One region of the Solibacillus sp. iso_87 genome, then DNA from elsewhere that is predicted to be linked to it. Evidence: riboswitches for the same ligand, from Rfam matches in the RefSeq annotation. Region 1 holds a riboswitch; each other region holds the start of a gene.

Region 1 (7,903 bases):
ATAATACAGATAAATAAGGCTCTACATCTAAATGGACTGCCGTGAACCTCGATCCGGGATATTCCTGGTGGTATTGACTAATCCATGCCCATAATGCATCAAAGTTTACGGTATTCCAATTTGGACCGCCATCCAACGCCTGTACTTCAATATTTGCTTCCCGCATCTTGTTAATAAAGACTGCGTACAAATCATTCGGTAATGCTGGATCAATCTGCAAATAAACGTTCGTTACTTCTTTTTCTATTAAAAACTGGATTGTTTGCTCATCTGTAATCGTATGGGTGTGCCAAAGCCAGGTTGATTTTGTATTATTTTGCTGTGCTTGTGCATCATTCATTATAAAAATGACTCCTAACATCATAAAAGCAGCGAATAGTTTTTTCATTTACATTCCCCATGTTCATTCGTAGTTGTTATTTTAGTATAAATCATTGCACCCTTCAGGAGGAAGTATATTACAAAAATTCTGTGAACTGGGGCTTACGATGAAAAAAGGAATGGTGTTTTAAACACTCACAAATAAGCTCGCTGCGTGTTAGGAGCAGCGAGCATTATTTATCGGTATGTTATTTCACCAATATATTCAAAATAACAGCCGCCTGCGCCCGTGTTAACGATTGCTTCGGATTGAACTCATTATCAATTCCTGTCATAATGCTCGCCGCTTTCAGTGAGGCAACGGCTTCCTTTGCATGCGCGGATATTTTTGCATCATCCGTATAGGCAGATGCTTCGGCAGCTGTAATTTGGCCATTCGCCTTCAATACATTGTAAACCGCAACGGCAAATTCTTCACGCGTAATCGGTTTTTCTGCACCAAATACTTTGTTGTTTACTGGGCTGATGAACTCATTTGCCACTGCCCATGAAACAGCTACTTGTGTGGCAGGTGCTTTCACGTCATTGAAATTCGTAACATCACTTGCCGGTGTGCCCGATAATCGGTGCAGTACCAATGCTGCATGTGAACGGTTAAATGGCTTGTTCGGTGCGAACGTTGTCTCATTTACACCATTGAATAATCCAAGTTTCGTCACGTTATCGATTGCCTCTTTATCTGGATGGTTCTTGATGTCCTTAAATACGGAAGGTTCTTCTGTTACATTCAACACTGTCACCGTACCACTCACTTCATGACCGACAACTAGCTGTTGTTTGTCCTCCTTTGTAATGACAGCCATCCCTTCTGGAGAGACATCACCTGCGATTTCATCCGAGAATTCACGTAAATTTAAATAGTCTTCAAACTTTGCGCTTGCCGGGTTTGTGATATTATACATCATGACACCGCCTATGCGCTCCAGCCCAATGTAGGCAAAGATTTCATCACCTATTTTGCCGACTTTCACATCTTCTGGCTCAGGTCCTTTTTTGCCGCTGCGATTATCAAGTTTTACGTTCGTATTACTTGCGTTGAAATGTTCGGGATGGTGCTGGGCTGTAATTTTTTCGAAATCACTGCCGCTATCGAACACGACATCCATCGTCTCTACATCAAAAATCGCAAACGAACGTGCACCGAAAATATAATCCTGTCCATCGACAAAGCCGTCATATCCGGATGTGTCATACGTCACAATTTCCTCTTCTGTTTCAATTTCATTCAGATGGAAGTTTTCGCTGTCTTCATCGCCCCATTCCCGTCCATCGCCTTCATTTGCCGTGATGAGATAATCTTTGCCATTAATCGAGACGGTCGCCATTCCATCCGGCATATAGATTCCGAAATAGTTTTCATTTTTAATATCAATTTTGCCGTCTTTCAATAAATCGATTTCATTGCCAGGCTTGCTGTGGTCTTTGAAGCCAAGACCTTTTACAGACACCACTTCATTTGATGTTAAATCAATAGTGGCAACGGCATTGTTTTCCTGTAACGCTACATATGCTTTTGTGCTCGCTTCATTAACTGCTATGTATTCTGGCTCTAAATCATCAGAAGGGTTCGTATTTTTCTTTAATATTACATTGTCTGCCACGAGCTCCGCGCGCTTTTCAGGTGTATCGAATGCATCGAAGAAAAGCGTCTCTTCTGTTAGAACGTCATAGCCGTTTGCTGTATCAATAACAGAAATGCTGCCTTTCGGGTCCACAATATCCTTGCCATAACCTTCACGCGGTTCGCCTTCATTTGCCGTTAAAAGCTTCTTCCCGTCTGTTGTGAATGTAATGTTATCTGGTTGACTGCCTACTTTTGTAGCGCCAAGAAGCTTGCCTTCACCAGTGAGTACTACGGCATAACCGGCAGTATTGTAGCCTTTTGCCTGTACAGACACCGCAATCACATTTTCTTTCGGATGTACCGTAATACTTGTTAAGTCCCCGTATTCAAAAATTTGGTCAAATGAGGCAATCGTTTTCGCGATATCAATCGAAAGGAAAGGCTTTAAATTCATTGCTCCGTCTTTTGTATAGTTGAGTGAGATTGCTTCGATTTTTTTCGTTTCGCCATTTACGACATATGTTGCATGTGAGTGCGGGTTATACGCAACGATTTCCGTTGTACCGCCATCTTCATTTTGAACACCTGAATCATAGCGGGCATCCAGACTTAACGCTGCTTCTGCGACAATGGCAGGTGTAGTGACCGCCGCTCCAATAAGTGCAGCAGCTAATAATTTCCTAGACATAGACAACATTCCACCTTTACATTTTTTCTAAGTGTAAAGGTGGAATGTTAAGGTTATATAAAGGATTTGTTAGAGTTTGTAAGTATTGCTGTGCCGGGTGAAATGAAAGACCGGGGAAAGTAGAACGGATTGGGGCGAAAGTAGAACTCTGTGCCTTGATTGTAGAACGAAAGCTGGGGAAAGTGGAACAACTTAGCTCAAAAGAGGAATGGTTCGGGAATATTAGAAAGTTCCGGCTTGAAAGTAGAACAGTTCGGCCAGAAAGTAGAACTTGGCACCTTGAATGTAGAACGAAAGCTGGGTAAAGTGGAAAAAGCTGCTCTTTTGAAATACCCTACATAAATTTCCCCGAAAACAAGTACCATTTTTCAATTGTTTCATATGATTTATATGAAAGGGGGAGAAGGTTATCGTCTATACGGAAACGATTGATCTTCAAGGTCATTTATTTACTGCTGTAACGGTTCAATTACCTAAAACAACATTGCTGACGATTTCGAATGAGCATGGGTACATTATGTGTGGTGCACTCGATGTCGGACTGTTAAATGAAAAGTTGGCCGATCGTAAAATCATTGCTGGGCGTGCAGTTGGTGTTCGAACGATCGATGACTTACTTAAAGCTCCACTGGAATCCGTCACATACGAAGCGAGAGCGTGCGGTATCGAAGAAGGTATGATTGGTGAAGACGCGTTATTAAAAATGATTTAGCCAAATATTTGAGCTTTCAGGTAATGAGCTCCATGCAAAAAACCGCTCTTTCAATTTCTTGAAAAAGCGGTCTATACTTTTATTGTAATTAAATTGCTTTATTATAATAAGAAGCTTTTGATCCTTTACTTCTTTTTACGGCTAGAAGCTCTTCCAATTTCTGAATATATTCACGATCTGCTGATATTCTTGTAAGGCTTGTTAATAAATATGGTCTTAACCCGGAATTAATTTTTTGGCATCGCGCAAGATTGATCAAATACTTGGCCATCTTAAATGACTTTAAGTGCGTATGTCCATTTTTAAATTCCTTCTTCGTATTGACGACCATATACTCCTGCTTTCGCCCTTTATAAAAAGGAATAATAATAAACTCATCTTTTTTAAAAATTTGATTCATATTATCTTCATCCTTTTCTCGAATATATTCAAAAACGACCTTTCACATACGGAGAAATAGTGATCACCCCGTTTCCTTTAATGCCCCTCCCGCCTCTCCTCTTTATTGGTCTTACGTTTCCATACCCTATTTACCGCTTACTTTATTCCATGTTCGAATAAAAAAGCACTTTTTTATCTATTATTAACAGTTCGGGTATGTTTTTACATTTAGTTAATATAGGATATTACAGAGGGAATGCATTTGACAGGACAATTGCTTGAACTTCACCGAATTTTCTGTAAAATTAAATCAAGTTCTGTCCATTACCTGTAATGTTTTGGTCGCACACTACATTTACAAGGATTGGGTAGAGCTTTCTTTATCGTCTCTGCTTGGCTGCATAAACGATAAAGTTCCGCTTATTGGTATTTTACTGGTAAAATAAATGGAATAGACTGAAAAACCGTACTTATTTTCCGGGCACACTTTATTCATTGAAAAAAAGGCTACATGAAAAGTAATTGTTTCTTTTAATGTAGCCAGTTTAGTAAATTTTATTTTATGAATTTTTTTTCTTGAAACTCTTTTCTACTTGGCTACTAAGAGCGCTGCCGCTTCTTCCAGCGTGACCATATTCGTAATCATCGAACAAGCCGCATCAAGAATCGGGAACGCTAATGCAGCACCCGATCCTTCCCCAAGTCGCATATTCATATGCAACATCGGTTCAAGTCCTAAAAGCGCTGCCGCAATTTTTGCACCTGGCTCTTCCGATAAATGCGATGGAATCAAATACGCTTTCACATTCGGATTCAATTTATAAGCGATTAATGCTGAAACGGTTGAAATATACCCATCAACTACGACCGGTACACGATTCGCCGCTGCTGCAAGGAAGATTCCCGCCATCCCGCAAATTTCCAGTCCGCCTACTTTTGCCACAACATCAATCGGATCATCCGCGTCCGGCTTATTTAATGCAATCGCTTTTCGAATAATTTCGGCTTTATATTCGATACCGCCAGCTCCAACTCCAGCTCCGAAGCCCGTTACTTCCAGCGGATCACAGCCATGAAGTACTGAAAGAACCGCTGCACTCGGCGTCGTATTCCCGATACCCATTTCTCCGGTACCGATAAGATTGATACCGTTTTGAATGGCTTCAACAGCGACTTCAATCCCTACTTCAATCGCCTGAATCGCTTCTTCTCGTGTCATGGCAGAACCTTTCGCCATATTGTCTGTCCCGTATTTCACCTTTTTAATGATTACTCCCGCATCTTGAGGTAAATCTTCCTTTACTCCGATATCTACCGGGATGACTTTTGCATTCGTTGTTTTCGCAATCGTACACATCCCTGTCGTCCCTTTTGGAAAGGAAAGTGTTTGGAAAACCGTTGTACTTTGCGGGTTCGGCGTTACCCCTTCTTCATACACACCGTGGTCTGCGGCCATAACGATCATCGCTTTGTTATCAATTTTCGGTGCAAGCTCGCCGGTAATTGTAGCGATTTGCATAGCTAAAGATTCAAGCTTCCCTAAACTTTGAGGCGGTTTTGCTAATGAGTCTATGTACTGTCGTGCTTTGTCTTCCATTTGTCGGTCGATTTCCTGAATTTGTTCAATCGTTTGCTGTAATAATTCCATATTCGTTTCCCCCATTAAAATGAATTTTGACAATAAAAATAGCCTGCAGTTTATTCGATAACAAATAAACTACAGACATATCCAGTGTCTATAAACAGTAAGCGTATTAGGCAGGTCTCCTGGCTCAGATTCTCGATTCCATAACCCCTTCCCAGATTTACATCCAGTGGGTTTTGCTACGAAACTCCTCTATACATTGTTGGGATTACGCTAAAGCTTTTCACTTTATTCCCTATTCTCCCTTAAAGGGCACCTAATGCTTGATGAATTTATCATTACTTTACTTTGAACCTGTTTTTTCGTCAAGAGGTGTATGCATTCAGCTTTGATACGTTTCCCCAATCGCCAATGTTTTCAGCTCCGCATTTTCCAACTCCGCCTGCTGCCAGTGGAAATGCAGCCGGTCAATCGCTTCTTTCGGTGTATCATCGGCCAGCATATACGCACCGTAATGCATCGGGATGAACACTTGTGCCCCGACATCACAGAACGCCTGGATCGCTTCTTCGGGTGTCACGTGGGAGGCATGCATAAACCATTCCGGCTCGTATGCACCAATCGGCATTAATGCTGTATGAATGTTAAAGCGTTCGCCGATTTCTTTGAAGCCTCTGAAATATCCGCTATCTCCAGCATAATAAATACTTTGCTCATCCGATACCGTTTGCAATACGAAGCCGCCCCAATGCGATGTATTCGTGTCCCACGGCATGCGTCTTGTCCAATGCTTCGCGGGAACGAAATGAATTTCGAGCGCCCCTGCTTCATACTTGTCATACCATGATAGCTCGATAAAGTTGTGCAGCTTATGACGCTTCATTAAATAACCGAGCCCTTCCGGAATAAGAAATAATATATCCGAGTTTCGTTTTTTCAATGCCTTTAACGTCGGTACGTGCAGGTGATCGTAATGCGCATGCGAGATAAGTACAATATCAATATCCGGCAGCTCATCTAACCGCAATCCCGGCTTCGTTAACCGTTTCGCCACACCCATCCAATTTGCCCAAACCGGATCCGTTAATATATTGAGCCCTTCTTTTTGAATCAAAAATGTCGAGTGACCAATCCACGTAACAGACTGCTCTGAACGGTTACTTTGTAAAAACGCATTCTGCTTTTCTTCACACTGCGGTACTTCGTAATCGACAACTTTCTTTTGCTTTGATCGCTGCCACTTCAGAACATCTTTAAATGTCCCGAGTCGATCATCTTCGTCTAAATTTGAAAAGCGTTCTCTCATCGCAGCACTCTCCTACCTCTAAAAGCTTAATTATATAAATTCCTACTATGATCAACCTGCTTTGGTTTCATTACTATCCTTGCAAAAAAGTAAACAAAAAGACTCAATAAAGCCCCGCGTGTAGTAAAGTTTTCTGATATCTGGATAGATGAAGTGATACCGCTCACGATATTCAATATGTAAAATACAAGGAATCCAAATAACGCAACTGTCATCACTTTATTTTTTCTAGACAATTGTTTTCGATACAGCGGGCTGCCAATGCAATTTCCGCTATACTTTGTCTCTTTAATTTGTTTAATTAAAGCATAAATTAAACAAGCAATTATAATTCCAACTACTGCAAACCCGATTATATCATCCATTTTCATTTTCCCCGTTTCGCTGTTCTCAAGAATAAATTCCCTTAATTTTTTTCGGCAAGACTTTATTTAGAATGATGCCTGCTAACGCCAATCCAATCAAAATCAATCCAATTTCTAATAGGTTATTTAGCCATGTGATTTCAATCATATCCGTTATATTGGAACCACCTATAATGATGAAAACGGCCCCAGCCCATGCCAATAAAAAACCTGCAGCAAATTGTAGCCATTCTTTTTTCGAAAGCTGTTTAAAAACCGCCCTATGCTTATAAAATTTCCTACTCGCAAAAATTAACAAAAACCCTGTTAAAATAAATCCGATCATCACAATCCCCCTTCTTGAAAATTGTTTATGTATGATGGTCCAACGCATCTGTTCCTTTAAAATGTTTGATTGTCGCCCATAACGAGACGATAAACAAAAACGAAAACAGGATAAAGGAAATCCCTGCTAACCATTTAGCAATGACTGATGACGGATTAATAAGTAGCTGGATATTTTTAAACAAGAAACCCGCGCACATAATTTGAGCTAAAATTAAGCTAATACATATAGAAATTGCTTTTGAATTTCCTTGTGCCATAACTGCACTCCTATTTAGTTATTATTTTACTATGCTAACATATTCTACTAACACTAGGTAGTATGGAATTCAGCTCATAAAACTCACAACACCCCTTCAACAAATAAAAAAACCAGCATGAATTTCTCCATGCTGGTATCCCTCAAATCAACTAAGTACACTATCACTTGCCGCATACACTTTCACGCGGTTGCGTCCTTCTTCCTTCGCCGTATATAAAGCGGTATCTGCTTTATGTAATAGCTGATACAGTGTTTCTTCTGTCCAGTCCACTACTTCCGCGACACCAATACTTAACGTAGCTGAAAGATTCCCTGCTTCCGTCATGAGCGGAGCC
Region 2 (7,903 bases), 1.5 Mb from region 1:
ACATCGTATCGAGCCCCAAATTCATGAGCGCTTTATTTGCATTATAGCGCACATATTTTTTCACTTCAGGGGAAAGTCCCGTTTCTGCGTATAAATCATCGGTATACTTCATTTCATTTTGATATAAATCGAGTAAATATTCATAGCCCCACAAAGTTAGCTCCTGCTGTTTTTCTGCTGGGAACGTTTTGAAAATGTTCTGGGCGAAAAAGCCGACTGCTACTCCGTGGATTGATTCGTCCATTTTGTTTCAAGTAAGTTCGTCATTCTTACTTCTGCTATATGCAGCTTATAATTTCTTATAAGATCAGATCATATCATATATAGCTTTTGCTATATCTCTCCGCTTCGGATACCATTATTGACTTGTACCCTACTCTACTCGCTTCCATGTAAAACCATGTGCTTTCGATGATCGTTGCACCTTATTGATATATTTTTACCTTTTAACTATCAATCTTGGCTCAGGATTGTCCTCGACTTAACGTTAGGATGTTCCCTGAATTCAAAGAGTTTTACTTGCGCCACGATTTAACGCAAAATTAAACTAATCACTTCCGCACTATTTCTTAAAACACCTTGTCCTCCTAAATAAAGCGGGTAGAAGAAGCCGGAATAGAATAAAAAGCTTTCCAGCATAACTGAAGCGAACATTGCTTTCCATAAGCTTTCCGGGTCATCTTCTTTTATAGCGGTGTATACTTCGCCAATGCGGTTTGCTTTATATTGTAGAAACTCATTTTTTTGGACCCATTCGAAAACTTCGTCGATTTCAGTGTTTGTACATAGTGTTGTAAAAATATATGAATAAGACTTTGCATGGATTGCTTCAAACGATCCGAATACGGTTAACACCGCTTTCTCCTGGAAATCGGGTGTATACTTGGCAATTTCATTCATGCCGATGTTCGTTTGTACCGTATCAAGCAATGTCAGGCCGCCGAACACTTTTTTGTATGTGTCCTGATGTTCGAATTCCTTCCATTGTTTGATGTCTTTACTGACTGCAATTTCTTCGGGGAACCATATTTGTTTCCATTGCTGGTCCCAAAAAATACGAGCCAGCTCACTCGTCGGGGTATTCCAGTTGACCGCTTTATACGTTAAATCTGACATGCGACACACTCCTCAATTGTTAGTAATCGTTGGCGTACGTAATAAACGGTTTTAATGCCTTTCGTCCACGCATATATATAAGCTTTTGCCAATTGTTCTGTGTTCCACTGATCGGTTACGTATAGTGTCATGGAAATCCCCTGGTCGACATGCTTTTGCGCGGCTGCGTAAAGGTCGATCAGCTCATACGGGTTTACTTCATAGGCTTCGGTATAAAGTTCCTGGTTATCATTTGTTAAAAACGGCATCGGATAAATTGTACGGCTGTCCGCATAGTCACGAACTTCCACGCGTTCTGTTACAGGGGCGATGGAAGCGGTACAGCTGCGGATGTAGGAAATACTGCCAGTAGGAGCGATTGCAAGTCTATATGAGTGGAATAGTCCATGCTCCAATACGTCAGCCTTCAACTGCTGCCACATATTTCGAGTAATAATCGGTGTACCCCCAAGTGCTTTAATCACTTCAGGTGTAAGTTCTTTTTCTTCTTTATTTATATAAGCTTCAAAGTAAACACCACTCGCATAATCACTTTCCTCAAACCGATAAAACGTTTCGTTCTTTTGCTTAGCAATTTCCATTGATGCTTTTAATGAGTAATAGTTCAGTGCTTCCATAAATGCATCAATAAATTCAATCGAATCTTTGGAACCATAACGTATTCCACTTTGTACAAGGTGACCATGCAAGTTCATAACGCCCAAACCGACAGAGTGCATCACTTTGTTGGCTTTGGACACAGAAGGGACGTTGACGATATCGGTCATCGTAGAAACATTCGTCAATAGACGTATTGCTGTATCGACAAGCTGTCCGAAATCCTGAACTTTCGTCGCTTCGTGAATGTCAATCGATCCTAAATTGCAAGAAACATCAAGGCCATATACATTAGGCTCGTTTTGGTCGGTAACAACACTTGTTTGCTGGTATTGGAGAATTTCAGTGCATAGATTCGACATCTTCACACGCCCGATTTCTTTTAATGGATGCTCGTTATTAACATTATCATCGAATATTTCAAACGGGTAGCCTGATTCAAACTGCGCTTTTTTAATTTCCGTATACAATTTACGGGCATTTAATCGTTTCAGTTTACGGATGTTCGGATTATCCAATAACTCGTAGTACATTTCTGTAATCGAAATTTCTGACATGCGTTTCCCGTATTCTTTATAAATATCATAAGAACTGAACAGGACGATATCTTTATCTCGGCGCATTAATTCAAAGAAAATATCTGGAAGAATAATCCCTGTAGATAGTGTAGCTAAACGGATTTTGTCGTCGGCATTTGGTTTCTTGGAAGAGATGAACGCCTCAATATCACCGTGGAAAACATTCAGGTAGACGACTCCTGAACCATTTCGTTGACCAAGCTGATTCGAATACGAGAATGAATTTTCCAGCAGTTTCGCAACGGGCATAACCCCGCTCGCACGGTTTAATATCCCTTTAATCGGATCACCTAAAGGACGAAGATCGGTCAAGTTTACCCCGACACCGCCGCCTAAACGGGAAAGTTCCAGACAATAACCGATGTTTTCCGCGATCGAATTCATCGTATCGTCCATCGTCAATTTAAAGCATGAGACAAGCTCACCACGCGCTTTTTTCCCGCTGTTTAAAGCAGTAGGTGTTGCCGGCTGGTAGGCAGTCATGACCGCTTCAATGGCCTTTTCCGCCAACGTTTCATCACCTTGTGCTAAATAAAGGGCGATGATGACAATTCGATCCTCGTACTTTTCAAGAATCTCTTTTCCATCTCGGCTTTTCATCGCATAGCTTTCGTAAAACTTCGAAGCACTCATGAATGAAGGGAACCGGAACTTGTAGGAATAGGCTTTTTTGTACATACGTTTAATAAAGTCCATTGTGTACAAATTAAAAAACTCTTTTTCGTAATAGCCTTCATCAACTAAATAGCGCACTTTTTCCTCTATATCAATAAAGTAGCGTAAACGGACATTGACGTCTTCCAGAAAATAGCGGCGTGTTGCTTCTTTGTCTTTCGCCAAATCCAGTTCACCGGTTGCACGGTAACGGTTTAAAATATCGTTATTTAATTTTAAATACTGTTTCATATCGATGCCTCTTTCCAAATGGAGTAGTAGTAATCTGTAATCGACTCGTAATTAGCCGGAGTTCCTCGCATTTCCACTTTTTCAATTAACGGAATTCCGTATTGTGCAGCTAAAAGGTCACCAGCACGGCCGAAAAAACCATGACCGAAATTCCGGTTTCCGCTTACGATGATTCCTTTGCATAAATCAAAGTGCGCAGTCATGAACTGGTCGACGATAGGGGGGACAGAGCCTAATCCATCCGTATACGTAAATAAAAGATACGGTTCATCGATTTTCATCACTTCGGCCAGTTCCTTTGCGGGTAAGCCGAGTTTTTGCACGATGTATCGTACATTACCAGTTCGTGAAGCATAAATGATCATGCAGTCATTTCAGAAATGCGATCGATAATAGATGTCGGCTCTGCAATAAACTCACCGTTTATTTCAAATAACGGCACAGATAGAAAACCTGCATCGATTACTTTTTGTTTAGCTGTTTCGTCCTGGTCAATATTAATGACCTCTACTTCCAAGTTGGCCGCATCAAGTTCTGATTTTACCCATAGGCATTTTGGGCAAATTGTTTTCGTATAAAGTTTCATAATAGAATCCCTCGCTATATAAATATTACTAGTAATCGTGTCGTACATGTATGCGGGCGAGATTTGTGACAAATAAAAAAGCTATCCCGGAAAACAGGATAGCTTGAAATGGAAACGAGTTAAAGAGCGCCTCCATTTCCTATTCCCCGAAGAAATGTACGTAGTTTTAACGCGGCAGGTCTCCTGGCTTTGCCTCATCCGTCAGACATACCTTCCCATGCATTGCACAGTGGTCTATTCGTCTTCAGTCAGCATTTACAGTTACGGGGACAGCGTTGGATTCACACCAAACTTCCCTTTTAAACTACATTTAGTAGTACCGTGATAAAAAAACACAATATATAGTTGAATTGAGTATAAGCTTTAACAACATAAAAGTAAAGAGCCTAAAGAAAGATAACATAAATCCAATAAGAATTCTAGAAAACTCCCTATTGAAAATAAAGAAAAAATATGGTTTTGTTATAACTGCATGTAAATAGATTTTATAAATGAGAAAGTTGGTTGAATATGTCAATTCAATTGAAAATTAAGAAAGCCCACCCGGATGCTGTATTGCCGAAACAAGCGCGAGAAGGGGATGCAGGGATGGATTTAAGTGCGGTTGAAGAGAAAGTTTTACTGCCTGGTGAATACGGATTAATTAAAACTGGCATTCAGATTGAACTGCAGGAAGGAACCGAAGCGCAAGTACGTCCCCGAAGTGGATTGGCATTGAAACACGGGATTACGGTGTTAAATAGTCCAGGTACGATTGATGCAGGCTACCGCGGTGAAATCGGTGTGATTTTAATCAATCACGGGAAAGAACCGTTTACGATTGAAAAGCAAATGCGTATCGCTCAGCTAGTCGTCCAATATGTCCCGCAAGTGTTCATTGAAGAAACAAACGAACTGTCGGATACGGAGCGCGGTGATAAGGGCTTTGGTTCGAGCGGAGTGAAATAATGAAAAAAGCCTGGTTTCGAATGAACTCAGGCTTTTTAATCTTCCTTTTCCCATTTTATGTAATTATATGACGTTTGAAAAACAAATACGATCACGAGCAATAGCGTAACAAATATAAAGTTAGCGGAAAACCCTTCAAAATAATAAATGATTGCTAACGGAAGAATTCATATCGGTATGGAATAAATCGTACGTAAAAATTTACGGCGGTATGAAAGGGCATGATAGGCAAATTTAAATCCTTTTATCCACTTTCGTTTTTTTCCTGTAATACATAGAAAATAGGTTGGAAAAAAGTTTCAGAATTATTGCATTTTTGTTTTATCAAAATAGTAGTAAGTAGAAATTATCTTGAGGTTTTCTAATAGTTACTAAGCGTACATATGAATAAGTGGAAACGTTTTTCCATTTAAAAGGGGATCAATTTATTTTAGTCGAATTGATAACAATGGGAAATCGAACAAGTTGGATGTGAAAAAAGGGAGGCATTGTATGCGAAGCGTGCAAAGTGTATTGTTTGAGAAGTTTTTAATACTTCGCGGAACAAAGAAGAAATTTATGGATTTACGACTGCTAGATGATTATATTGCAATGAAACATAACGAGAAACCATATGAACTGGATGCTAAATTTAGAGAGCAGCACCAAATACAAAAAGACGAACTGAATAGCATGCACTATTATACAATCAATGAACAGCAAACACCGGAAAAGGTCATCTACTATTTCCACGGCGGTGCGTATATTAATGATCCACTGATTTTTCATTGGCGTTATTTAGTGAAGCTTGCACAGGAGTCAAATTTCACGATTATTGTGCCGATTTATCCGAAGCTACCAAAACATACACATAAAGAATGCTTTAATGCCATTCACGATTTATATGATTATCTCGTTTTAAAATATGATGCTCCTTTTTTTTTATGGGGGATTCTGCTGGTGGAGGCTTGTCATTGGCGCTGGCGCAGGATGTTAAAAGATGTTCCAAAAAACAGCCGCAGCATATTGTTCTACATTCCGCATGGCTCGATGTACGGGGTGAAGATCCGCGCTACAGAGAACTTGAAAAACTTGACCCGATGCTAGGAGTGATAGGCGCACAGGAACTTGGCAGGTTATGGGCGGACGGATTGGAGTTAACCGACTACAAAATAAGTCCTGTGCATGGAGAACTGAAAGACATCGGACAAATTACCGCTTTTATCGGGACAGGTGAACTGCTGCTAGTCGATGCAAGTATGCTTCTCGATAAAGCAAAAGAACAGGGTGTAGCAATCCATTACTATGAATACCCAAAAATGAACCATGTTTTCCCGGTATTTCCGATTCCGGAAGCAAAGAAAGCAATGAAACAACTGCTTAAGATTATAAAAAATTAGAACTAATTATTAAGGAGCTTTTACAGTAATGAAATGTATATTATCCGACACTTTTAAATATAGGACAAAATAAATAAGCCAAATTAACAATAGCTGGTAAGGAGGGAAGTGAGCAAATATCAAGTCCATATTTTTCCCTTGACTGTTTACAAAGGTAATTTCACATATCCCACAAGCAGTTTTCCGGTATCGCCTGTTTACAGATGACAAACAAAAACAGGTGTGTTGAAAGGTGAAAAAATTTCTACACACCTGCATTACTTCAGTAAATTTGGCATCCGTTTAATTAATAAAGGTCTTTGCGTGAGAGTTAAGGACCCCACAAAGCCGAGACAGCTTGGATTTCGAGGCACAAGCTATGTTAAAAACCTCTAGAAACAAAGATGAACATTACTGGATTAATTATTGGACTGTGTACCCGCCATCTAAAACGATCGCCTGACCAGTCATTCCTTTTGCTCCCTCGCTTGAGATAAATAGAGCCAAATCAGAGATTTCTTTTACATCAAGTAATCTTTTTTGAGGAACGAGTGGATAAATCACTTCTTCCAATACGTTTTCGAGAGGTATATTACGTGTTGCTGCTAAGTCTTGCAATTGATTTCGAACAAGTGGTGTATCTACATAGCCTGGACAAATAGCGTTAACCGTTATGCCATCTGATGCAGTTTCAAGTGCCGCAACTTTTGTTAGACCAATAACACCATGTTTGGCTGAATTATAGGCTGCTTTCCCTGCAAATCCAACAAGCCCGTTAATTGAAGCCATATTAATAATACGGCCAAATTTTTGTTTTCTCATATGCGGTAACACATGCTTAGTTAATACAAATGGAGCAGTTAACATTATTTTTATTAACAATTCGAAACGCTCTGTCGGAAAATCTTCAATCATTGCAACATGCTGCATACCAGCATTGTTTATAAGTATATCGATTCGATCAAATTTCTGTACCGTTTCATCAATTGCTGATATAATTTCTTCTTCTTTTGTTACATCACATTTAAGTCCGATTGCCCGTTCTCCAAGGGTGCTTGCTGACTCTTTCACTTTTTCTTCATTTATATCTGATAGCACAACAGTAGCACCTTTTGTATAAAACTCTTTCGCAATCTCAAATCCTATACCTTGTGCCGCACCTGTAATGAATACCACTTTATTTAGTACCACCAAAAACGCCTCCTTGATAAGGAGCCAAATGATCTGGCTCCGTTTAAATTTGATTTCCAAAACACTACTTAAAACTCTCGGTGTATTGAACAGCCCATCTAGTAACTACCGATCTATCATACTAACCCAAAGAATGTATAAAGTGCGATGATTACAAATACGGCTAGGGTTTTAATGATTGTAATTGCAAAAATATCACGATAAGACTGTTTATGTGTGAGTCCTGTTACCGCCAGCAGGGTAATAACCGCTCCGTTATGCGGAAGGGTATCCATGCCTCCTGAAGCCATTGCCACTACACGGTGCATTACCTCTGGTGGAATATTCGCAGCCATAATCGCTTGATTATACTTATCAGCCATTGCTCCCAACGCAATCCCCATACCACCTGATGCGGAACCAGTCATACCTGCAAGAGTAGTGGTTGTAACCGCACCATTGACAAGTGGATTTGTAAATGTTGTAGATATTCCGTCACTGATTTTTGCAAATCCTGGAAGAGCCGCGATGACTCCGCCAAATCCATATTCAGCGCCGGTATTCATAGTAGCCAGCAGCGATCCTCCAATGGCTGTATTAACACCTTCTTTAAATCCATTAAATACCCTTTTAAAATCATAGGC
Region 3 (7,903 bases), 1.5 Mb from region 1:
TTAAATACTTCTGTACAACTGGTGATACATCTTCAATTTCTTTCATTAAAGATACAGTTTCCCGTTCCGCGCGGCGGGCAACTGTGCGGGCGATATGCAGAGTAGCAGCTGCCGGTGCCCCACCTGGTAAGATGAAACGTTTTAATGGCGGTGCTTCTTCGGAAAGTGCATCGATACGTTTCTCCAAAACAGCAATCGGTTCTTCCTTAAGTTTGTAATGACGTTCTTTCATTACATTCGCCAAGTCCCCGCCTCCATCAAATAATTCATGTTGAATGGCAGTTAAATCTTCAATCAAATCTTTGAACTTTTCCTGGTCCAATTCACTGACAGCTTTACCGATAAATGAATTCAGCTCATCAATTGTGCCATATGCTTCAACGCGCAGATGGTCTTTATCGACACGTCCTCCAATAATGCTCGTTTTCCCTGTATCGCCTGTCTTTGTATATAATTTCATCAATAATCACCCTTTCGATTTAATATTATTTCTAGGCTTTTTGAAAACTCCCTAATGACACAATTTTTTTAAGCGGAAGTTTTATTCTTCCAAGATACTTTACTTATTATAATGCTGTTTATATTTTTTAATTGCTTCTATTGTAACTTCGAAAACAGCCCGGCCGATTAGTTTGCCGATTTCCGTAATAGGTCCTGCATACGGCATTTCATCCCCTTGTTGGGTAGCGGCAATCAATAGACTGTCGGTTGCGGTACTTGTTGCAATTGTATTTGTCACTGAATCTTTTATTTGCTGATCTGCCAATGCTTTCGTTTTTGCTTCTGTTGCCGTAATCATCGCTTGAATAAATGCTTCATCTGTCAGCTTCCCATTAATGATTACCCATGTATTAATCGTACCGACATGTGGCTCTTCTTCCCGCAAATATGTTTTTGTAACGTCGACACTGTTTCCTACACCTGCTGTTACCATGACTAGGATTTCTACGTTATTTTTCGAGAAATGCCGAATTACTGCGCAGCTTGTTTCCACTGCAGTCAACATAACGACCGTATTTGTTGGAGAAAACTTACGCTCTTTTAAAAATCGCTCCGTTTCCTCTTTCACATTATAAATATCGTATTCTGGAGCAATGGAACGATTTAGTAATGTGTCATACCAGCCTATGCCGGCATTATGTACAGCAGAAGAAATAACTTTCAGCGGTGCCTGGGCCTGATATTCGATATAGTCTTCTGTTATTTGAAACTGGTCCATCTGGATTGTCGCAGCTTTTCGTTCCATTTCATTCGTTGGCAGCATCGTAATTTGCGGTTTTGGCAGCTCCGGGTGAGGATATGTCGCAATTCGAGCCTGATACACATCGGCAATCTGTTCTTGCAATACGACTTCATGCGGCTCGCCAAACGCCCGTACTTCACCATTTTCCAACAGAAGGAGTTCATCACAATAAAGTGATGCCAAGTTAATATCATGGAAAATCGAGACAACCGTCAGCCCCTGCACCTCAACTTGCATCCGAATCATATCCAGAATCTGCTTTTGATGGGCGATATCCAAATGGTTTGTCGGTTCATCCAATAGAAGCAACTCCGAATTTTGTGCAAGTGCCTGGGCAATAAATACCCGTTGCTGCTCGCCTCCCGATAAAAACTCCAAATACTGATTTTTATATTGCGACACACCTGTGCTTTCCATTGCCTGCTGAACTGTCGTCTCATCTTCTTCGGTCCAGGAAGAAAAGAATCCGCTTTGATGGGGGTAACGTCCTAACGAAACCGCATCATATACACTGTTCGTAAATGCACTTGCATTTAATTGAGGCAGAACCGCCATCTTTTTCGCCAATTGCTTGTTGTCATAGCTTTTAAGCGGTTTCTCTTCGATGAAAATTTCACCTGTTTCAGGCTTCAGCACACCACTGATCAGTTTCAGTAATGTCGATTTTCCGCTGCCGTTCGGACCAAGAATCCCGAGAATTCTTCCTTTTTCCATGTGAAACGTCATATTTTTCACAACCGTTTTCCCACCGTAACCGCCGGATAGATTATTTACTTTTAACATTATGCAACAACCTTTCTACGTTGCTTGAAGAAAATATAGGCAAAGACAGGTGCTCCAATAAAGGAAGTAATAACACCAATCGGCAGTTCGATAGGAGCAATAATTGTTCGCGATACTAAGTCACAAATGACGAGCAGGCTTGCACCGTTCAAAAACGACAATGTCAATAAATGTCGATGGTCTGCTCCGATTAGCAGGCGAATCATATGCGGTACTACTAATCCGACAAATCCAATTGTCCCGGATGCAGCAACAGCCGCTCCTGTTAGAATGGAACCGCCCGCCAATATCATATACTTGCTGCGCTTAACATTTACCCCTAAATACTGGGCACGCTCTTCTCCATAAATCATCGCATTCAATTCACGGCGAGTCAGCCAAATAATTGCCGTTCCAAGCACCATAAATGGCAGAACCATCCGGACATATGGCCACCCTCGCATCGATACACTTCCTAGAAGCCAGCCGATGATTTCTCGTAGCTGTTCACCAGTAAGTGCGACCATTAAGGAAATACAGGACCCTAAAAACGAGCTGAAAATAATTCCCGTCAAAATCAGCGTCTCCATTTTCATCGAGCGGTCAACAAGTCTGGCAAATGTCAGGACGATGATCATCGTACATGCAGCTCCAGCCATACTGAATACCGGCAATGTGAATACACCCAGCACCGGTATGGAAATGCCTAAAAAGATTGTCATTACCGCACCTACCGAGGCCCCTGATGAAATACCTAATGTGTATGGATCTGCCAAAGGGTTTTTAAGCAACCCTTGGAATGCTGCCCCCGCAATTGCTAAAGAAGCCCCGATTAATGCGGCTAAAATGACGCGTGGCATTCGGATTTTCCACAAAATACTGTATGCAACCGGATCTGTTGTTTTATCCCACAATGTCGAAAACGGAATATTAACAGACCCGAACGAAATGCCGATCCATATACTGCTTAAAAGTAATCCAATCGATAGTACATAGGCGATTGAATATTTTTTATTCATTGAATACCTCTGGATAAATTGCTTCCCCAATTGATTCAATACCTTCTACAATACGCGGACCTTGTCGACTTGTCGTATCGCTATCGACTAATTTCACATTGGCGTTTTTCACAGCATCCATTTCTGCATATGCATCATTTTCCTCGATTGCTGCCAAGTCGTTTTCATATGTTACTAAAATGATATCCGGATTGCTCTTTACAAATTGCTCCGAGCTGTACTGCGGCCACCCGAGTTCCGGAACGGCATTTTCTACATTTAATACTTCAAGCATTTCACTAATGAACGTCTCCTGTCCAGCAACATATAGTTCTGGATTTGTCCCAACAACAACAAAGACGGACTTCTCTTCCAGGTCGGCTACTTTCACTTCAATTTCTTCAATCCCCTCTTTGATAGAGGCAATCATTTCTTCGGCTTCTTGATCTTTATTTGTCAGCTGTCCAATTTGTTCAATTGTTTCGTATGTTTCTTCAAATGTTTTCGCATCTTTTACAACAAAGACAGGAATGCCTACTGTTTCAAGCTGCGCAATTGCCTGTTCATTGAAGCTGTACATTCCGGATTCATGTGCGACTACTAAATCGGGTTGCAGGCTGATTATTTGCTCTAAATTGAACTCCATTCCTCCAACTGATTCTTTTGATAATGCTTCTTCAGGATATGTATCGTTGTCGTTCACAGCAATAATCTCATCGTTTAATCCTAGGCCGAATAAAATTTCCGTATTCGATGGGGCTAATGTAATTATGCGTTCCGGTGCTTTTTCAAGTGTAATTTCTTTGTCTAAAGCATCTTTTAATGTAACCGGAAATTGTGCTGTTTCAGTTACTTCTGTGCTTCCCTTTGTTGATTGTTCATCTATAGCTTTTTCCGAATTACATGCCGCCAATGTTAATGTAAGTAATGCTGCGGAAGAAAGCAGTTGCCATTTTTTCATAATAAAAACCTCCTGAAATCTCTTTGTATAATTTTCTACAAAAATAAAAAGCTCCCTACTTATAAACGAAGGAAGCTTTACATATGCAAATAATATTCAATAAAAAGAATTTATCCGCCATATCCTATCCTCGTAGGTATAATTCAGGGCATTATAAAGGCAGGTCTCCTGGCTTAGGCATGAACGTTAAAGAGCGCCTTCCCGAAAAGTTTTTTCAGTGGCATGTTGCTCTTAACTAGCAATTACAGTGGCGGGACCGCATCGGAATTGAACCGATTTCCCTTTTACTCCTTACTCAATCCAACGAGTAAGAACCTTTATCGTCCATATTTAATTTATGCCTTTATTATAACGGAAGATTAACGGAATGTATGCAGATTTATTAAAGTGTCAGATAATTTGACGTAAGCTATGAATGGATGCCCATTATCCTTAAATATGGTAGGTATAGTCATCTGGAAGTACGCGGCGCAGGAATTGCTTTGTACGTTCTTCTTTTGGCTGCACGAAAATTTCGTGTGGTGAGCCTTCTTCAATAACATTCCCGCCGTCCATGAAAATGACACGGTTGGCCACATCGCGCGCGAACGACATTTCATGTGTAACGACTAACATTGTCGTCCCTTCTTTTGCGATGTCTTTCATCACACCTAATACTTCCCCTACTAGTTCAGGATCGAGTGCTGATGTTGGCTCATCAAATAAAATAATATCCGGATTTAATGCAACAGCACGTGCAATGCCAACACGTTGTTGTTGGCCACCTGACAATTGGCTTGGATAAGAATCATATTTCTCTGATAAGCCCACTTTATCAAGGGCCTTTTTAGAAATTGTATATGCTTCGTCTTTTTTTATACCACGCCCGATGATAAGCCCTTCAGCTACATTTTCAAGCGCTGTTTTATTATTGAATAGATTGTAGTTTTGAAAGACGAATGCAGTTTTTTTACGAATCGCTAAAATATCCTTTTTCGACGCTTTATTTAAATCAACCGAAATATTGTCGAAACTTGCGGTCCCCTCTTCAGCACGTTCCAAAAAGTTAATGCAGCGCAGCAATGTCGTTTTTCCCGAACCACTTGGACCTAAAATGACGACGACATCCCCTTTATCAATCGTTAAATCGACCCCTTTTAATATTTTGAGTTCCCCAAATGTTTTATGAATATTTTTAATTTCAAGCATTCCGATTCCTCCTTAAACTGTCACCGCTTTATAGCGACTTAAACGCTTCTCAGACCATTTAAATAAATATTCAACCGTCATACAGATAATTAAATAAACAATGAAAATATCAATATATGCCTCTAAATAATTGTATCCAAAGTTCGCCTCTACTTTTGCCTTAAGGGTGATTTCCTGTAATGAAATCGCATACCCGAGCGATGTTGCTTTAATTAAGTTGATCGTCGCTGTACACAGGTTCGGCATCGCAGACACTAATGCTTGTGGAATAATAATACGTCGGTAAGCCTGTGCTGTTGTAAGTCCAACTGATTGAGCGGCTTCCAGCTGACCTTTCGGAACAGTTTGTATGGCCGATCGAAACACTTCAATTAGTACTGCTGCTGTATTAAATGAAAAAATGATAAATGCATACCATAACGGATTCACTTCATAAATTGGATAGTCGATATTGTATTTCTCAAACAACCCACTTAACAGCAAGGGAATCGTTGCATATAAAACGAAAATTTGAATAATAACAGGTGTACCGCGGACAAATGAGATGTAGATTTTCGCAAAAAAGTTGATGACCGGTACTTCATAAACACGTGCAAGTGCTAGTAAAAAACCTAATGGTACGGCTACAAAAAGTGAAACAACCGTAACGAGAAGCGCTACTGGAACACCACTTAATGCAACAAAAAACGTATCAAATAAAAATTGCCAGTTGATCAATCCCATTGTAAGCCCCCTCCTACGTTATTTTAATCGATTGTTTCCCTTTACTGAATGCTTTTTCAAGCAAGGCAAAGATTTTTTCAATGGAGATGGATAGTATCCAATAAATAACCGCTAATGCGATGTAAATCTCAAGAGTATGTGTTCCGTAATTGTTCGCAATAATTAAGTTTGCCTTCCCTACGATATCGATAAAGCCGATTGTGTAAGCAAGTGCCCCTTCTTGTAAAACTGAAATTAGACCATTTCCGAAGTTTGGAAGAGCAACAACAAACGCCTGCGGGAAAATGATGCGACGATAAGCTTGAAACGGTGTTAATCCTACACTGACGGCCGCTTCAAATTGCCCGCGGTCGATCGCCAAATACGAAGAGCGAATCACCTCTGACATCATTGCCGCAAATTGCAGACTAAATGTAACAACAACAAATACGCCTGTCGGTACATTTTGCAAGTAAATCCCGAATACCCCTTCCGCAAAGGCGGGAATGCCGTAATACACTAGAAACAGTAAAACAATCGATGGTGTACAACGGATTACGGTCGTATAGCCATTTGCTAAAAGCCTAAGTATTTTATTGGAGCTCAATTTTGCCGCCGCTAGTAGTAGACCAAAAACAGACCCGCCAATAACAGAAAATGCTGCAATATAAAGTGTAATCCATAAGTATGGTAATAAATTGGGCAACGCAGACCAAATGTACGACACATCAAAATATTTCTCCACATTTCTCCGACCTTTCTTTTAAAATGTTGATAAGAAAAGCTACTTAAGCAACAACTTAAGCAGCTTCAAGGAATTATCGATTTACTGATTCTAGTACTTCAAATAAGTCTTTGCCGTAAAACTCTTTACTTAGCTCACGTAAAGCATCTGTTTCTTTGATTTCTGCAATTGCTTTATCGTACGCGTCTGCAAATTCCTGCTGTTTTTTATTGAATAACGGCCATGTTTTAATAACCGCAAACTCGTTGTATACGACTTCATCTTTTAGGTGGTAATATGGTCCGCCTTCTGTTAATACTTGCCCTGTGAATGCTCCTTCGATTTGAACGCCCCCATCAACGCGGCCTTCGTTTACCCATTGAACAACATCCACAGTGAACTCTTCACCTGCTTGTAATTTCACTTGGTTGTCAGGGTTTGCTTCATTGTATTCCGCGATGACTGTGTATTGGGCATTGTTTGCTGCGATAGGTGCCAGCGTATAGCCCGCTGAAGCAAAGTCACTTAGATTTTTAATGTTTTCGTTTTCTTTTTTCAGTACTAATCCTGCACTACTTAATCCTAAAAACTCTTGCGGGAAAATGTATTTCTGTGTACGTTCTTCTGTCCAGAATGCATTTTTTACACCTGCATGATATTTCCCTTGCTCGACACCGATTAGTAAATCATCGTTCGTAGTACCAACGAATTCAAATTCATAATCCGGTAATGCTTCGTCGACAAGTTTCATTACTTCTACGTCATATCCTGTCGCATTGCCGTTTTCATCTAAAAATGTCATTGGCTTTCCCGCTTGGTCGTACGCTACTTTAACAACTGTTACGCCATCTTTACTCGAAGATGATGTACTAGCTGAGCTTGAGTCCGGGTCATTGCCGCACGCTGCTAAAATTGTTGCAGCTGCAACACTTAAAGATGCCAGTTTAATAAATTTATTGATTTTCATATGTTTACCTCTTTCGTTTTTAAATTATTTTCAATCGCGGTTTCTGCTAAGCGTTTAATCGTAATATCATCCATCGGCGGGTTGTGCAGGCCTGCTCGCACATCACGGTAATATCGCTGTAGTGGGTTAGAGCGTTGTAAACTTTTCGCCCCTACTAGTCGCATCGCCTTATCGACAACTTCAATGGCGGTATTTGTCACGACATGTTTTGCGATATTCACTTCATTGATGATGGCAGCCTTTTTCGCCGGATCATTATAAAGTCGAGCCACTCCGTAAATGGTAAAACGGGCTTTCGTCAATGCTAAATCCATTTCTCCGATCAGCATCTGGACATTCGGCAATTGGGCAATTGTCC
Region 4 (7,903 bases), 1.8 Mb from region 1:
GCACTTTAATAAAACTTCCAATCACGCAAATTGCCGCAATTAATGCTGTTAAAATAATTAAACGTAATTTAGTTTTGTCCATGAGAATCTCCTTTTAAAATTTGTGGGATGCCATACCATACACGAATAACTGTCTGGGCTTCATTACAAAGCTTCTGGTAAAGCCGGCCGCACGTATCTCTTAATTGCCGTGCTTCTTTTTCAAGCGGTACAACACCACGGCTTGTATCTGTACAAATACAAAACAGTTCTGCCCGCTCTTCAATTTGTAACATCTTTTCAAAAATCTGCTGGGCAGCCTTTTCTTCCGGTTCATGAAGATACGGTAAAATCAATTGTTCAAAATTACTTATTATGTAGCGCTCGTCTTCATTTATATTTTCTACTTTTGGCAAGTGTCCTTCACAAACAACCAGTTCTTTTGCCGGTAACTGTGAAATCAGTTTTTCTGCATATTTTCGTTTACCGTTATGTGCGCCTCCGAGTATAACGTACATCTCGCACCTCCTATAAGTTCATCTACCGAATCCCAGCCAAGTGTATAAATCGTACGATGATTGGCCACTGTTTGCTGAAAGGTTTGTTCCTTCATTCCGTATATGGCAAGTAACAATCGAATTACTCCTCCGTGTACGATGAACATATATTCTTTCTTTTCATTTATAATCCTATGGAAGCCATCCAATACGCGCTGATTGAATCGGGTAAACGTTTCTCCGTTCGGAATCGGATTTTCAAACGGATCATCAATCCAAGCCCGGTATGTTTCATTATGCTGTAATTGTTCATAGGTACACATTTCAAAATCCCCAAAATGCAGTTCACGCAAATCCCATGAAGCGATATATTCGGCATTCGGAAAATAACATTGTGCAGTTTCACGGCATCTCCGCAAATCGCTCCCATAAATAATAGCAGGCTTTAGATCGATCTCTGCTTCCACTTTTTTAAGTATCGGCTCATCTGTCCAGCCAATATATTTACGCTCCACATTTGCTATCGTTTTTTCGTGCCTTATTAAATGCACAGTAATATCGTTAGCCATAGCACAACCTCCAACCCTTCACCGAGTGCACCGAGTAAATCACCTGTTACACCGCCAAAATGTTTCTTTGACCAATTCCGGTAAATAATTACGGTAATCAGCATCACGACTACTAAAATAAACAAGCTGGAAACGCCAATATAAAACCAGCATACAAATGCCAGGATACTTTGCACGCCGATTAGAACAGCAAGCTTATTTTGAAGGACGATCCCTTTAAAATAGGCAGCAAGTCCCTTTTCCTTTGCAGGCTGCATCGTCACAAAATATAGCAGCATCCCCATTCTCGCTATAAAGGGAATGAAGATTAAAAACGGCACAATCGCCAATTGACCATGCAATAGCATTTCATAAATAACGCCGATTTTTAATACGAGTAAACAAAAAACACTAATAACCCCAAAAGCGCCTGTTCGCGGATCATCCAATACCTCTAGCCGTTTCTCCTTTTTTCCATAAGAAAAGAACGCATCGCTCATATCGATCCATCCGTCTAAATGCAGACCCCCTGTCAGGATGATCAACCCGATAACAATCAAAATCGCCAATAGCAGATCTGAAATCTCACTATAGCGAGATAGTATAAATACGCCACTACTAATTATGGCTCCAATCAGCAATCCGACAATTGGCAAAAATCCATACATCCATGTAACAGACTTGGCATTCATATCCAATTGTTTTTTAATCGGCACTGCCGAAAAAAACTGCCCAGCTAATAAAAAACCGCTCCAACTATTTTTCAACTTGTTTCCTCCTTATTTCCACTGCTGTACAAGCTGAAATTGTACTTCATATGTTTCATCACTGTTTTGGACAATCCATTGATGAAGCTCTCCCAACAATTTACGATATAAATTTACTTCCTCATATTGTGAAGGTAGTTCATCCAGCACTTCATTAGATACAACTATTATTGTAGCACCTTGCTTCCGCCAAGTTAGCAATTGCTTTTGCATCGATTTGATGCAATTATCAATATATTCTCTATTTTCATTTTTTTGTTCATATGTATACAGTACATTCGAAAGCCATGTTGTCACACATTCAAAAAGCACAACTGCCTCGTTAGAAAGTTGTCCGATTGCTACAGGAACTTCAACTTGCATTTCCACTGTGTTCCAGTTGGCATTCTGATTTTCACGGTCCTGCTGATGGCGGATAATCCGTTTTTTCATTTCATCATCAAAAGATACTCCTGTCGCGATATAGTAGAGCGTCTTTGTCTCACCTAATTGCCTTGCGTATTTCTCTGCAAAAGCACTTTTCCCGCTACGTACACCACCCGTTATAAAGATCAATCGTCTCCCTCCTCATCCTTACATGTAAAAAGAACATGCCTAAACTAAGGCATGTCCTTCTATTCTATACTTATTTAAACAGTTCCGGGTATATTGATTGTGCCATAATTTCTACCGCTTCACCAATACGTGGTCCAGGACGTGACATAATGTCCCCATCCACTAAATAAACTGCCTGGTCTGTGACTGCCTGTATTTTATCCCAGCCTGTACGTCCAAGAATTTCCTCAACTGCATTTTCCATATACGTTGCAGGTGTAATAATAATTTCAGGGTTACGAGTAATAACATCTTCTTCTGTCACACTGATCCAGCTCGTCTGATCAGCAAATATATTTTCAACATTTGCGTGATCCATTATTTCCTGCTGGAACGTACTGCTTCCGGTAGTCCAAAGATCCGGAGCTGGCGACACTTCATAATAGGCTTTTTTCTTCGTATCGACATTCGCTGTTTTTTCCTGTACTGTTTCGATTTGCGCCTTAATGTCGGCTACAACTTTCTCCCCTCTATCTTCGACACCCATTACTTCAGATAGCTGGATAATATCCGAGTAAACATCATCAAATGTCGCCGCAGAGGCAATTACAAATACTTTTAAACCCGCATCTTCCAATTGGGTAATTTGTGTTTCCTCTCCGATTGTGTAAGCAATCACGACATCCGGATCTAATTCAACAATTCGTTCTGCATTAATGACTGTAGAAGTCGAAACACGTTCAATTTCTTGTGCGGCTTCCGGATATGTATCAAATTCTGTTGCACCGATAATTTGTTCTCCGACGCCCAGTTCAAACAAAATTTCTGTATTGCTTGGCTGTAGGGAAATAATCGTTTCCGGTACTTCATCGAATGTCACTTCAACACCACGGTCATCTACAACTGTATAGGAAGCGCCATCATTTTTGGATGCATTATTAATGTCCTTTTCTGTTTTTTCCTCATCTGATCCACATGCTGCCAGTAATAATGTTGCCGCTAAAGCAACGACCCATTTGTTATTAAATTTCATTTGTTGTAACTCCTTTTTTCTTTTTCGTTGGATAGGATTTTGAGATAAATGGAATTTCCTCCTGTTGATGCTGCTGATTCATATAGACCGCCATGACAAAAAATACATTGGCCAGCAGTCCGAGAAAATCAAACAGAATTTCATCCACTTCTCTTTCTTCGCTTACTTTATGTAATGCTCTGTAAGACTTTTTCGCCTCACTCCGGCAAATATGCAGTCTCGCGGCACTTTCAATTCCTTGGGGCAGTACAAATTGCTGAATCGTTTCCCCGACTTCATCTACATAAAAATCGTATCGATCGCTTAGCCATTGTATATCCTCTGATGTAATGGCCAATTTACCGCGGACCGAACCATTGGCATGATAGGCTAACGGTTGAATCTTCCTTAGATCTTCCAAGACGACTTGACCGGATGCATCATTAACTAACGTTGGAAAGATTGTACCGATTCGCGTCGTCAAAGAATCGGTGCGGATTTCATAATCGACGCAGCTAGATTTTTCCCGCATAAACGGATAACAGGAAAAACGGATATCCTTTTTCATAAAATTCTCCTCACTTCAAGTAGTACCACACCGAAATTAACGAGTGAACGAAAAAAAGCCACCCAAGAAAATGGATGGCTTCAAAAATCAATAAAAGAGTGTAAAACAATGCTCATTCGATCAGTGACTGCCGTACATTCTCTTTAATTCCGAAGAGGGATGTTACGATAAGAAAAAGATCGGTCTCCTGGCTCTGCGTCTCACTTTACTCATAAGTACCTTCCCGCTATATTAGCAGTGGTATCACACTTATTTTCGTCAACGCTTACAGTTACGGATATAGCTTCGGATTTGCACCGAATTCCCATTTATGCATAATGCATCTTTTTCCTGCAAATTTATTCAATTTGTCTTAATCACTTTAGCATATAAAAAAAATTATGCAATAAATATTTTTTACAGCTACCTACAGACATTCCGGACATTTCCCGTAAATCTCAAATTTATGAGCCTCAACAGCATAACCCGGCAGTTTTTCACCGAGCATTTCCATCGGGCAAACAGACAGCTCCTTTACATTCCCGCAATCACGGCAAATAAAGTGGTGGTGATGGTGATCCGACTCACAATGCATACGGAAATTACGCTCACCGTTTAATTCTGTTTCTTCTAAAATATCAAGCTCCACAAAAGTGGCCAAGTTACGGTAAATTGTATCGAAACTCATCCCAGGGAAATCTTTTTTCAATACTGATAACAAATCACGGGCAGTCAAATATTTGTCTGTAGCTGCAAACATACCCAAAATCAACTCTCGTTTATCCGTCTTTTTATAGCCATTATCCTTTAATATTTCCCACGCGCGCGCTGCATTCACAGTACTTCTTCCCCTTCCGTTTTAATCGTGAATTTCAAAACAAGTTTTTTTAATAAAATTACTAATAGTAAGATCAAAATCGATGTGACAACAATTGTTCCACCCGGTGCCAAGTTCAGATAAAATGCAGAAACAAGTCCGATTACTACTGCCAGCTCTCCAAATACAATCGCTAAAATGATCGCTTCTTTAAAGCCGCGAGCCAACCGCATCGCTGCAGCTACCGGTAATGTCATTAAGCTTGAAACAAGCAGAATTCCGACAATACGCATACTTGCTGCGATTACGAGTGCGACAACAATCATAAAGATTAAATGAATCCATTTCGCGGGTAAACCGCTCGCTTTCGCATATTCCTCATCGAACGACAATACAAAAAGCTCTTTAAAAAACAGAATTAAAAATAAAACAACGACGACTGCAATTGCCAGTACAACATATAAATCCTGACGAGACACAGCAGATACAGAGCCGAATAAATAACTCATTAAATCCGCATTAAATCCGCTTGCAAGTGAAATAAAAATGGCACTCACACCGATACCGCCAGACATTATAATCGGAATCGCAAGTTCTTCATAATGTTTATACAGTCTGCGTAATCGTTCGATTAAAATCGAACCACTTACAGATGCGACAATCCCTAGATAAATCGGGTTCAGCAATGCCAGCGCTGCAAACGATTGGCTCAAATACAAGCTTCCCGCAATCCCCGCCAGTGTAACATGCGACAGTGCATCTGCAATAAGCGATAAACGTCTTACTACGATAAATACACCAAGCAATGGTGCTATTACTCCAATAATAAGCCCTGAGAAAAAGGCATTCTGTAAAAATTCATAGTTTAATATAGCTTCTATCATAACGGCCTGCTCCTCTTAATGAATCTTTCGAACAGAGTGGCCGTTCCAGCTAGCAATCTGTTCTTCCGAAATCGTATCAAAATCATTTTTGTATCCGTGGAAATGGATCGACTGGTTTAAGCATGCGACATGACTGACTCGATCCGAAACCGTGTCCACATCATGTGTAACTAAAATCATTGTCATATTGTGATGCTTATTCAAATGTGCGAGCATATCATAGAATGCCTGCACATTTTCACGGTCAATTCCGACTGTCGGTTCATCCAAAATAAGAAGCTTCGGATCGGACACTAATGCACGTGCGATGAATACACGCTGCTGTTGCCCTCCGGAAAGCTGACCAATATTCCGTTTTAGAAATTTCTCCATGCCGACATCTTTTAAAGCACCTTTTACTAGAAAATCCGCATCTTTTGGATAGCGTTTAAAGAGCCCGACCTTTTGCGATAAACCGCTTTTCACGACTTCTTCGACCGTTGCAGGAAACCCCGAGTTAAAGGCATTGGATTTTTGCGAAACATAGCCAATCCATTCGCGGTGTTTAAAATGGTTTGCTTGTTCGCCAAATAATTTAATTTCCCCTGACATGGGCTTTAACAGTCCTAAAATTAATTTCAAAAGTGTCGATTTTCCGGAACCGTTTTGACCGATTAACGCCAAAAAGTCGCCTTCATTGACACGTAGCGAAATATTTTTCAATGCTTGTGTGTATTCATATTGAAAGGAAACATCCTTCAATTCAATCAATGGTTTTTTCATTTCGTTCGCTTCTTTCTAATTCAAAATCATTACGATTTACATCAAGTTAGTATAATGCAGTTTTATGTTCATGTAAAGGGATTAAACTTGAAAGGATGAAGACAATTCAAATGCTACAATGGCTTGATAACTTAAAAGGAATGAATGACAGGCAACTGCAGGATTTCGCCAAACAGCAGGGACTTGAGTTGAGCATTGAGGAAGTTCAGAAGCTGCAGAAGATTCTGAAGCATGCCAATATCAGCTGGGCTCTTACCGGCGTTCCAAAAGAGGTTTTACAAAAAATCCATAAGCTGCTTGGGGATAGACGCTATAAAAAATTGATGAAGCTAGTCGGTTTATAATTTAGAAGAGTTTGCCGTTCAATTATCTATATCTAAAACAAAAATCAGCCATAATACGGCTGATTTTTTTCTTACTATTTTTCCATTACTTTCAATGCCTTATCCAGCATCCCTACAAATTGACTGCGTGTAACAGCACCGTTCGGATTAAACTGACCGTTACTTCCCCCCACAATATTAAGATCTGCAAGTGCGGCAATATAGTCATGCGCCCAGTAAGTACGTGGAACGTCAGGGAATGTTTTTTGCCCGCCTGGCGTAAAGTTGGATGCTAGCACTAAAATTTTTGCCATTTGGCCGCGTGTCAGGGTATCATTTGGTCGAAATAAACCGTCTGATCCATGAATGACCCCCGCTTGCTGCAATTTGGAAATAGCCGTATGGTTTGGATGATTCGAAGTTACATCTTTAAACTCAACAGGTGCTAGTGCTGATTTTAATTCATACACCTTCACTAAAATACTTGCGACATGTTTGCGTTGCATCAGATCATTCGGACGGAATGTACCGTCGGGATAACCGGATATAATTCCCTTTGCCACAAAATCGGCAATTGTATCTTTTGCCCAGTGAGTTTCTGTATCTGGAAACGAACGATTGGATGGAACTGGTTGATCCGTTACAGGATGTTCGCCCGTTGGCTCCTCTTTAATCGGTTCACCAGTTTCACCTTCATAAACAACCGGTTCTTGTCCCTTCCATGTTACATATAACGTTGCAGGATTGGAAATGACCGTATCCCAATTTGACCAATCTTCTTTAAAGTTTTTATCCAAGTACAATTTATCCAGCTTTTCCATCACATTATAGTAAGTAGTATCAAAACCTCTTCTTGAGGCCGTATACGATGAAATTTTCGTCGAAGATCCTTGCAATATAACCGCCTGAAGTGGATTATCTGCAATTACATTGAATGGCAGATTTTTAACTTCACCCGGCACTTTTAAGACGGTCAGCTTATTTTGTATAAATGCACCATCGCCAATTGTCTGCAGGTGAGTTGACAGAGAGACATCTTCCAATACATTATACGTAAATGCAAAATCCCCAATTGATTTGACAGTAGATGGCAACATTAATTTTCGTAATTTATTATGAGCAAAAGCCTCGGCTCCAATTGAATTCAACTGTTTCGGTAATATTAGACTAGAAATTTCATTACCACTAAAAGCCCCTGCTGAAATATTTTTTACATTGCTGCCAATCGTTACG

The links. A riboswitch is a leader RNA that binds a small molecule or an ion and turns the genes downstream of it on or off. The one in region 1 is predicted to bind cobalamin.
Region 2: another riboswitch for cobalamin. It lies ahead of AC0VXV_RS08120 (glutaredoxin family protein); the one in region 1 lies ahead of cobT (nicotinate-nucleotide--dimethylbenzimidazole phosphoribosyltransferase).
Region 3: another riboswitch for cobalamin. It lies ahead of AC0VXV_RS03180 (ABC transporter substrate-binding protein); the one in region 1 lies ahead of cobT (nicotinate-nucleotide--dimethylbenzimidazole phosphoribosyltransferase).
Region 4: another riboswitch for cobalamin. It lies ahead of AC0VXV_RS06170 (hypothetical protein); the one in region 1 lies ahead of cobT (nicotinate-nucleotide--dimethylbenzimidazole phosphoribosyltransferase).

The regions. Positions count from the first base shown of each region.
Region 1 is NZ_CM149656.1:3,104,361-3,112,263, forward strand. It holds gene AC0VXV_RS15910 (hypothetical protein) at 1-388, opposite strand, end outside; gene AC0VXV_RS15915 (choice-of-anchor I family protein) at 570-2,633, opposite strand; gene AC0VXV_RS15920 (YunC family protein) at 3,043-3,345, shown strand; gene AC0VXV_RS15925 (hypothetical protein) at 3,434-3,745, opposite strand; gene cobT (nicotinate-nucleotide--dimethylbenzimidazole phosphoribosyltransferase) at 4,316-5,374, opposite strand; cobalamin riboswitch at 5,467-5,644, opposite strand; gene AC0VXV_RS15935 (MBL fold metallo-hydrolase) at 5,694-6,617, opposite strand; gene AC0VXV_RS15940 (4-aminobutyrate aminotransferase) at 6,644-6,982, opposite strand; gene AC0VXV_RS15945 (hypothetical protein) at 7,008-7,307, opposite strand; gene AC0VXV_RS15950 (hypothetical protein) at 7,333-7,566, opposite strand; gene AC0VXV_RS15955 (histidine kinase N-terminal 7TM domain-containing diguanylate cyclase) at 7,714-7,903, opposite strand, start outside.
Region 2 is NZ_CM149656.1:1,647,574-1,655,476, forward strand. It holds gene AC0VXV_RS08100 (ribonucleotide-diphosphate reductase subunit beta) at 1-244, opposite strand, end outside; partial or broken gene AC0VXV_RS08105 (ribonucleotide-diphosphate reductase subunit beta) at 535-1,116, opposite strand; gene nrdE (class 1b ribonucleoside-diphosphate reductase subunit alpha) at 1,104-3,197, opposite strand; gene nrdI (class Ib ribonucleoside-diphosphate reductase assembly flavoprotein NrdI) at 3,194-3,562, opposite strand; gene AC0VXV_RS08120 (glutaredoxin family protein) at 3,559-3,783, opposite strand; cobalamin riboswitch at 3,940-4,122, opposite strand; gene dut (dUTP diphosphatase) at 4,294-4,731, shown strand; partial or broken gene AC0VXV_RS08130 (alpha/beta hydrolase) at 5,404-5,616, shown strand; gene AC0VXV_RS08135 (alpha/beta hydrolase fold domain-containing protein) at 5,655-6,110, shown strand; gene AC0VXV_RS08140 (3-hydroxybutyrate dehydrogenase) at 6,513-7,280, opposite strand; gene AC0VXV_RS08145 (GntP family permease) at 7,397-7,903, opposite strand, start outside.
Region 3 is NZ_CM149656.1:616,103-624,005, reverse strand. It holds gene AC0VXV_RS03195 (cob(I)yrinic acid a,c-diamide adenosyltransferase) at 1-460, opposite strand, end outside; gene AC0VXV_RS03190 (adenosylcobinamide amidohydrolase) at 560-2,026, opposite strand; gene AC0VXV_RS03185 (FecCD family ABC transporter permease) at 2,026-3,024, opposite strand; gene AC0VXV_RS03180 (ABC transporter substrate-binding protein) at 3,017-3,964, opposite strand; cobalamin riboswitch at 4,106-4,298, opposite strand; gene AC0VXV_RS03175 (amino acid ABC transporter ATP-binding protein) at 4,397-5,152, opposite strand; gene AC0VXV_RS03170 (amino acid ABC transporter permease) at 5,165-5,875, opposite strand; gene AC0VXV_RS03165 (amino acid ABC transporter permease) at 5,889-6,599, opposite strand; gene AC0VXV_RS03160 (transporter substrate-binding domain-containing protein) at 6,673-7,545, opposite strand; gene AC0VXV_RS03155 (acyl-CoA dehydrogenase family protein) at 7,542-7,903, opposite strand, start outside.
Region 4 is NZ_CM149656.1:1,269,962-1,277,864, reverse strand. It holds gene AC0VXV_RS06200 (ECF transporter S component) at 1-82, opposite strand, end outside; gene AC0VXV_RS06195 (bifunctional adenosylcobinamide kinase/adenosylcobinamide-phosphate guanylyltransferase) at 69-497, opposite strand; gene AC0VXV_RS06190 (histidine phosphatase family protein) at 440-1,045, opposite strand; gene cobS (adenosylcobinamide-GDP ribazoletransferase) at 1,018-1,791, opposite strand; gene AC0VXV_RS06180 (bifunctional adenosylcobinamide kinase/adenosylcobinamide-phosphate guanylyltransferase) at 1,804-2,346, opposite strand; gene AC0VXV_RS06175 (ABC transporter substrate-binding protein) at 2,417-3,358, opposite strand; gene AC0VXV_RS06170 (hypothetical protein) at 3,348-3,905, opposite strand; cobalamin riboswitch at 4,066-4,247, opposite strand; gene AC0VXV_RS06165 (Fur family transcriptional regulator) at 4,312-4,722, opposite strand; gene AC0VXV_RS06160 (metal ABC transporter permease) at 4,719-5,585, opposite strand; gene AC0VXV_RS06155 (metal ABC transporter ATP-binding protein) at 5,601-6,347, opposite strand; gene AC0VXV_RS06150 (isopropylmalate synthase) at 6,458-6,691, shown strand; gene AC0VXV_RS06145 (leucine-rich repeat protein) at 6,766-7,903, opposite strand, start outside.